DNA from 2 places in the Staphylococcus gallinarum genome. Region 1 is predicted to be linked to the other one. Evidence: a T-box and tRNA genes for the amino acid it is inferred to sense, from the RefSeq annotation. Region 1 holds a T-box; the other holds one or more tRNA genes.
The links. The T-box of region 1 lies ahead of leuS (leucine--tRNA ligase). A T-box ahead of a tRNA ligase gene usually reads a tRNA of that ligase, here a tRNA-Leu.

Region 1 (4,401 bases):
ATATTTTTTGTCCAAATTTATTTTTTAAGTGGTAATTCCATGTATGATATCTTTTGTTTTCAAATGCGTAAGGGAAAAATTGACCCATGAGACATTTTCCTTTCTAAATTCATTCTAGTTAAAGATTTTAACATATTTTAATGCTATAGTGTTTAGAGTGAAATGAGAAAATTTGAAAGAAAGGAGCCTTTTAAATGAAAATGCCTAAATCTGTTTGGTGGTTGGTAATTGGTATGGCATTGAATATAACTGGCTCAAGTTTCTTGTGGCCGTTAAATACAATATATATGAATGATGTTTTGCACAAAAGTTTAACAATGGCAGGACTAGTGTTAATGATTAATTCTATAGGTATGGTTGTGGGTAATTTACTAGGTGGTACATTATTTGATAAATTAGGCGGCTACCGCACGATTATATTAGGAACTATCATTTGCTTGATGAGTACGACGCTATTGAATTGTTTCCATGGTTGGCCTTGGTATGCAGTTTGGTTAGTTGCTTTAGGTTTTGGCGGTGGAATGATTGTGCCAGCAATTTATGCTATGGCTGGTGCTGTATGGCCCAATGGTGGTAGACAGACATTTAATGCAATTTATTTAGCTCAAAATTTAGGTGTTGCGATTGGTGCTGCATCAGGTGGATTTGTTGCTGAGTTGAGCTTCAACTATATATTTATTGCGAATTTACTGATGTATGTGTTATTTGCAATTGTAGCAATAACACAATTCAATATTAAAATAGATGTCAAAGTTAAATCACCAGAAGCATTAAAGTTATTTTCTAAGTCTTATAGATTGTACTTTAAAGCGTTGATTGCATTATGTGTCTTATTCGCTATTTGTTGGATTGCTTATATTCAATGGGAGAGTACAATTGCTTCCTTCACACAATCTTTAAATATTACGATGGGTCAATATAGTTTGTTGTGGACAGTAAATGGTATTTTGATATTAGTGGCACAACCTCTGATTTATCCATTTATTCGGCTGATGAAAGGTAATTTAAAGAGACAAATGTTTGTAGGTGTCTGTATTTTTATAGTTTCATTTTTTGTAACAAGCTTTGCAGAACAATTTTCAGTATTTATGATAGGAATGATAATTTTAACATTTGGAGAAATGTTTGTGTGGCCTGCAGTTCCAACGATTGCAAACAAATTGGCTCCAGAGGGTAAACAAGGTTCGTTTCAAGGTTATGTAAATTCAGCATCGACAATAGGAAAAGCGATTGGACCATTGTTAGGTGGCATGATTGTAGATATTTATGATATTCAAAAAATGTTTCTAATTATGATGTGCTTATTATTCATCGCTATAATTTGTATATTTATCTTAAGTCACTATTTGAATAAGATAAATGCTTCATAACTTAAAAGTTTAGTAATTACAATGAACAATGAATCAAGCGAATAAAGCTTTAAATACATTTTACTACTTGAAATAAAGTGTTATTTAAAATATTATTAGTAATGTATAGGAGTAGTAACTTAAATACTTATCATCAGAGAGCTAGGGGATGGTGAAACCTAGTGTTAAGTGTTAAGTGAACTTACCAGAACGTAAAGTGAATTGATAACATCTCAAACTATTAATTGAAACGAGTGCACAAGATTTGTGAAGCAGGGTGGTACCGCGGCTGATTTAATTTGTCGTCCCTTTGAATTAAATAATAGTTAGGGATGTTTTTTTATTGAATAGGAGGAAAAGTAGTGAATTACAATCATAATAAAATCGAAAAAAAATGGCAGGATTTTTGGGAAGAACATAAAACATTTAAAGCAAGTGATAATCTTGGACAAAAGAAATTCTATGCATTAGATATGTTCCCGTATCCATCAGGTGCAGGTTTGCATGTTGGACACCCAGAAGGATATACTGCTACAGATATTGTTTCTCGTTATAAACGAATGCAAGGCTACAATGTTTTACATCCGATGGGGTGGGATGCATTTGGGTTGCCTGCAGAACAATATGCATTGGATACAGGCAATGATCCTAGAGAATTTACTAAGCAAAATATAGCAACTTTCAAGCGTCAAATTAAAGAACTTGGTTTTAGTTATGATTGGGACAGAGAAGTAAACACAACGGATCCTCAATATTATAAATGGACGCAATGGATTTTTATTCAATTATATAATAAAGGGCTAGCATACGTAGATGAAGTAGCGGTTAACTGGTGTCCAGCATTGGGAACTGTATTATCGAATGAAGAGGTAATTGATGGGGTATCTGAACGAGGAGGACACCCAGTTTATAGAAGACCAATGAAACAATGGGTCTTAAAAATAACTGAATATGCTGATCGCCTACTAGAAGATTTAGATGATTTAGATTGGCCAGAATCATTAAAAGATATGCAAAGAAATTGGATTGGAAGATCTGAAGGTGCAAGTATTAACTTTGATGTTGAAAATAGTAATGCCCAAATCGAAGTATTTACCACACGTCCAGATACAACTTATGGTACAACATTCTTAGTGCTTAGTCCTGAACATGAGTTGGTTGACGAAATTACTACCGATGATAAAAAGGAAGCTATTAAGCAATACCAAGAAGAAGCGGCGAAAAAATCTGATTTAGAACGTACTGGTTTATCAAAAGAAAAATCAGGCGTCTTTACAGGGGCATATGCAATTAATCCTTTATCAGGTGAGAAGGCTCAAATTTGGATTGCAGATTATGTACTTTCAACTTATGGGACAGGTGCGGTTATGGCTGTACCAAGTGGTGACCAACGTGACTATGAATTTGCTAAAGCATTTGATTTACCGATTGTTGAAGTCATCGAAGGTGGCGATTTAACTAAAGAAGCTTATACTGGTGATGGACCACATATTAATTCAGGTGAGTTAAATGGTCTTTATAACGAAGCTGCCATTAAAAAAGCGATAGAGTTATTAGAAGAAAAAGGTGTTGGAACTAAAAAAGTCAATTACAAACTAAGAGATTGGTTGTTCAGTAGACAAAGATACTGGGGTGAACCAATTCCAGTTATTCATTGGGAAGATGGTTCAATGACTACTGTTCCTGAAGAAGAATTACCATTATTGTTACCAGAAACAGATGAAATCAAACCATCAGGAACAGGTGAGTCGCCATTAGCGAATATTGATGAGTTTGTAAACGTTGTTGATGAAGAGACAGGAATGAAGGGACGTCGCGAGACAAATACAATGCCACAATGGGCTGGTAGCTGTTGGTATTATTTGAGATATATTGATCCAGATAATGAAAAAATGCTTGCTGATCCTGAAAAGCTTAAGCACTGGCTGCCTGTTGATTTATATATTGGTGGAGTAGAACATGCAGTATTACACTTATTATATGCAAGATTTTGGCATAAAGTATTGTTTGATTTAGGCGTTGTTCCAACAAAAGAGCCATTCCAAAAATTATTCAACCAAGGTATGATCTTAGGTGAAGGTAACGAAAAAATGAGTAAGTCAAAAGGTAATGTAATTAATCCTGATGATATTGTACAATCACATGGTGCAGATACATTACGCCTATATGAAATGTTTATGGGACCACTAGATGCTGCAATTGCTTGGAGTGAAAATGGACTCGACGGTTCACGTAGATTCTTAGATCGTATTTGGAGACTCTTGGTAACAGAAGATGATACGCTAACTGACAAAGTAGTAGCTCAAAATAATAAATCATTAGACAAAACTTATCACCAAACTGTGAAAAAGGTAACCGAAGACTTTGATACATTGAACTTCAATACCGCAATAAGTCAGTTAATGGTATTTATTAATGATTGTTACAAAGCTAATGAAATCTATAAACCTTATATTGAAGGTTTCATAAAAATGTTAGCTCCAATTGCACCACATATTTCTGAAGAGCTTTGGGCGAAACTTGGACATGAGGAAACAATCACTTATCAACCATGGCCATCATTTGATGAAGCGATGTTAGTTGATGATGAAGTAGAGATTGTGATTCAAGTTAATGGTAAGGTGAGAGCTAAGCTTAAAATTGCCAAAGATGCTACAAAAGAAGAAATGGAACAACTTGCGTTAGAGAATGACGTAGTTAAATCAGAAATTGAAGGTAAAGACATCAAGAAAGTGATAGCAGTACCACAAAAGTTAGTGAATATAGTAGCGAAATAATTTTAGGAGGGTTCAACATGGAAACAATTACAGTTGATGAATTAAAGGAAAAGGTACTCAGTTCAGAACCAGTAAAAATAATTGATGTTAGAACTGATGAAGAAACAGCAATGGGTATTATTCCTGGTGCTGAAACAATTCCTATGAATGATATTCCTGACAATGTAAATCATTTTAACAGTGATGAAACATATTATATTATTTGTAAAGTTGGGGGTCGTAGTGCACAAGTTGTACATTATCTTGAACAACAGGGTGTCAATGCCGTTAACGTT
Region 2 (4,401 bases), 220 kb from region 1:
CACCGATGAAAGGTAAGCAAATTCTTGGTGTAGATCCAGCATTTAGAACAGGTTGTAAACTTGCTGTGATTAATCCTTTCGGAACATTTATTGCTAAAGGCGTAATGTATCCTCATCCGCCAGTAAATAAAGTAGAAGCTGCAGAGAAAACATTTTTAAAATATGTAAAAGACTATGATGTAGAATTAATCGCAATTGGTAATGGGACAGCTAGTCGTGAAACAGAACAGTTTGTTGCCAACATGATTCAAACACACAACTTAAATGTACAATTTATCATTGTTAATGAAGCGGGTGCATCAGTATATTCAGCATCAGAAATTGCTAGATCTGAGTTTCCTGACTTTCAGGTTGAAGAAAGAAGTGCTGTATCAATCGGTAGACGTGTGCAAGATCCATTAAGCGAATTAGTTAAAATTGATCCAAAGTCAATTGGTGTAGGTCAATATCAACATGATGTAAACCAAAAACAATTAGAAGGTGCTTTAACATTTGTAGTAGAAACAGCAGTTAACCAAGTTGGGGTTGATGTTAATACAGCTTCAAAATCATTATTACAATATGTTTCTGGATTGTCTGCTTCAATCGCACAAAATATTATAGACTATCGCGAAGAAAATGGAGCTATCAAACATAATAAAGAAATAGCTAAAGTTAAAAGATTAGGTGCTAAAACATTTGAACAAAGTATTGGTTTTTTAAGAATAGTCGATGGTCAAGAGCCACTTGATAATACATCTATACATCCAGAGAGTTATGAAGTGACTTATCAACTTTTAAATGAACTAAATTTATCAACAGATGATTTAGGAACAGATAATTTGAAAGAAGCAATAAATAAAATTGATATTGCAGAAATTGCTACTCGGCTAAACATTGGAGAACCAACATTAGAAGACATAACTAAATCACTTATTGCACCTAACAGAGATCCACGTGATGCTTATGAAACACCAATTCTAAAATCTGATGTGCTTTCTATCGAGGACTTATCCAAAAATATGAAATTAAGTGGTACAGTGAGAAATGTTGTGGACTTTGGGGCGTTTGTTGATATAGGAGTCAAACAAGATGGCTTAGTACATGTATCTAAACTATCGAAGAAATTTGTTAAAAATCCAATGGATATAGTGAGTGTTGGTGATATTGTAGATGTATGGATATTAGATATTGATGAGAAGAAAGGAAAAGTTTCATTAACGATGATTGATCCAGTTGAATAATAAAGAATTGCAAAGGTTAACTGAAAGCATTTCTGAGAATTTGTTCAATAAAAAATTTAAGCATAAAGCCTATTTAAATAATCGATTGCGAACAACGGGCGGTCGTTATTTACTTAAGTCACATAATATAGAAGTCAATAATAAGCAATTTGAAACGTATGGTACTAAGGCAGTGATTGATATTATCAAACATGAATTATGTCATTATCATTTGCACCTTGAAGGTAAAGGTTATCAACACAGAGATAAAGATTTTAAAGAATTGAGTAGGATAACTGGCGCACCAAGATATTGTTCTGCAATTACAGATTATGAAGATCGTGTAAAGCATGTTTATCAATGTAATCATTGCGGCACAGAGTTTAAAAGGATTCGCAAAGTAAATACTCAAAAGATGGTTTGTGGCGTTTGTAGTGGAAAATTAATTGAAATATGTTAAATAACAAATAGTGTATTATAAGAACACCATTATCGGAATATCGATAATGGTGTTTTTTAGTATTATTAGGCAAGTTATTATAGATAATAGTAATAAATAGAGAAAATATTTTGAGTTAGTGTCAAATTTCAATATTTTCTTCGGTGGAAATGTTGACGATAGTTTGTATATGTTATAAGATATTAAACGTTGCGAAAATAATAAGTAACAACATTAATAAATCTTAAACATTGTTAAAGCAAATTTAAAAAGTTGTTGACAAAGCATTACAAATAGATTACAATAATATTTGTAACTTTAAGAGAACCGTTTTGCCAAGCGGTCGTGGCGGAATGGCAGACGCGCTAGGTTGAGGGCCTAGTGGGAGTAATCCCGTGGAGGTTCAAATCCTCTCGGCCGCATCAAATAACTTCTTAATAATATATTAACACTATAAATTTGCGGGTGTAGTTTAATGGCAAAACCTCAGCCTTCCAAGCTGATGTTGTGGGTTCGATTCCCATCACCCGCTCCATATATACATTAATGAACATTGAAAACTGAATTGCAATATGTCAACGTTAATTCCGAACACAACGATAATCGTTGGTTCAAAAAACGTGTTAATGATAACACAAATTAGTATTTTATGAGCTAATCAAACATCATAATTTTTTATGGAGAGTTTGATCCTGGCTCAGGATGAACGCTGGCGGCGTGCCTAATACATGCAAGTCGAGCGAACAGATAAGGAGCTTGCTCCTTTGACGTTAGCGGCGGACGGGTGAGTAACACGTGGGTAACCTACCTATAAGACTGGAATAACTCCGGGAAACCGGGGCTAATGCCGGATAACATATAGAACCGCATGGTTCTATAGTGAAAGATGGTTTTGCTATCACTTATAGATGGACCCGCGCCGTATTAGCTAGTTGGTAAGGTAATGGCTTACCAAGGCGACGATACGTAGCCGACCTGAGAGGGTGATCGGCCACACTGGAACTGAGACACGGTCCAGACTCCTACGGGAGGCAGCAGTAGGGAATCTTCCGCAATGGGCGAAAGCCTGACGGAGCAACGCCGCGTGAGTGATGAAGGGTTTCGGCTCGTAAAACTCTGTTATTAGGGAAGAACATATGTGTAAGTAACTGTGCACATCTTGACGGTACCTAATCAGAAAGCCACGGCTAACTACGTGCCAGCAGCCGCGGTAATACGTAGGTGGCAAGCGTTATCCGGAATTATTGGGCGTAAAGCGCGCGTAGGCGGTTTCTTAAGTCTGATGTGAAAGCCCACGGCTCAACCGTGGAGGGTCATTGGAAACTGGGAAACTTGAGTGCAGAAGAGGAAAGTGGAATTCCATGTGTAGCGGTGAAATGCGCAGAGATATGGAGGAACACCAGTGGCGAAGGCGACTTTCTGGTCTGTAACTGACGCTGATGTGCGAAAGCGTGGGGATCAAACAGGATTAGATACCCTGGTAGTCCACGCCGTAAACGATGAGTGCTAAGTGTTAGGGGGTTTCCGCCCCTTAGTGCTGCAGCTAACGCATTAAGCACTCCGCCTGGGGAGTACGACCGCAAGGTTGAAACTCAAAGGAATTGACGGGGACCCGCACAAGCGGTGGAGCATGTGGTTTAATTCGAAGCAACGCGAAGAACCTTACCAAATCTTGACATCCTTTGACCACTCTAGAGATAGAGCTTTCCCCTTCGGGGGACAAAGTGACAGGTGGTGCATGGTTGTCGTCAGCTCGTGTCGTGAGATGTTGGGTTAAGTCCCGCAACGAGCGCAACCCTTAAGCTTAGTTGCCATCATTAAGTTGGGCACTCTAGGTTGACTGCCGGTGACAAACCGGAGGAAGGTGGGGATGACGTCAAATCATCATGCCCCTTATGATTTGGGCTACACACGTGCTACAATGGACAATACAAAGGGCAGCTAAACCGCGAGGTCATGCAAATCCCATAAAGTTGTTCTCAGTTCGGATTGTAGTCTGCAACTCGACTACATGAAGCTGGAATCGCTAGTAATCGTAGATCAGCATGCTACGGTGAATACGTTCCCGGGTCTTGTACACACCGCCCGTCACACCACGAGAGTTTGTAACACCCGAAGCCGGTGGAGTAACCATTTATGGAGCTAGCCGTCGAAGGTGGGACAAATGATTGGGGTGAAGTCGTAACAAGGTAGCCGTATCGGAAGGTGCGGCTGGATCACCTCCTTTCTAAGGATATATTCGGAACATCTTCTTTAGAAGATGATAAGAGGAATAACATTGACATATTGTATTCAGTTTTGAATGCTCATTTAGAGGATTCAAAGATTGTACATTGAAAACTAGATAAGTAAGTAAAATATATAGATTTTACCAAGCAAAACCGAGTGAATTAGAGTTTTAAAAAAGCTTGAATTCAAAAAGAAATAATCGCTAGTGTTCGAAAGAACACTCACAGATTAATAACATTTTGGGTTTTCAAACAACGACGTTGTATTGGAAAACAAAAAGATTAAGTTATTAAGGGCGCACGGTGGATGCCTTGGCACTAGAAGCCGATGAAGGACGTTACTAACGACGATATGCTTTGGGGAGCTGTAAGTAAGCTTTGATCCAGAGATTTCCGAATGGGGAAACCCAGCACGAGTTATGTCGTGTTATCGATATGTGAATACATAGCATATCTGAAGGCAGACGCGGAGAACTGAAACATCTTAGTACCCGCAGGAAGAGAAAGAAAAATCGATTCCCTGAGTAGCGGC

Region 2: it has a tRNA-Leu gene. The T-box ahead of leuS (leucine--tRNA ligase) is inferred to sense a tRNA for this amino acid. The anticodon was not compared.

What each region holds. Positions count from the first base shown of each region.
Region 1 covers NZ_CP069082.1:1,160,101-1,164,501, forward strand. Annotated here, with positions in the region: gene mnmL (tRNA modification radical SAM protein MnmL/YtqA) at 1-88, opposite strand, end outside; gene JN168_RS05465 (MDR family MFS transporter) at 195-1,370, shown strand; T-box leader at 1,463-1,662, shown strand; gene leuS (leucine--tRNA ligase) at 1,712-4,126, shown strand; gene JN168_RS05475 (rhodanese-like domain-containing protein) at 4,144-4,401, shown strand, end outside.
Region 2 covers NZ_CP069082.1:943,041-947,441, forward strand. Annotated here, with positions in the region: gene JN168_RS04265 (Tex family protein) at 1-1,223, shown strand, start outside; gene JN168_RS04270 (SprT family protein) at 1,216-1,662, shown strand; tRNA gene JN168_RS04275 (tRNA-Leu) at 1,981-2,063, shown strand; tRNA gene JN168_RS04280 (tRNA-Gly) at 2,103-2,176, shown strand; rRNA gene JN168_RS04285 (16S ribosomal RNA) at 2,316-3,868, shown strand; rRNA gene JN168_RS04290 (23S ribosomal RNA) at 4,150-4,401, shown strand, end outside.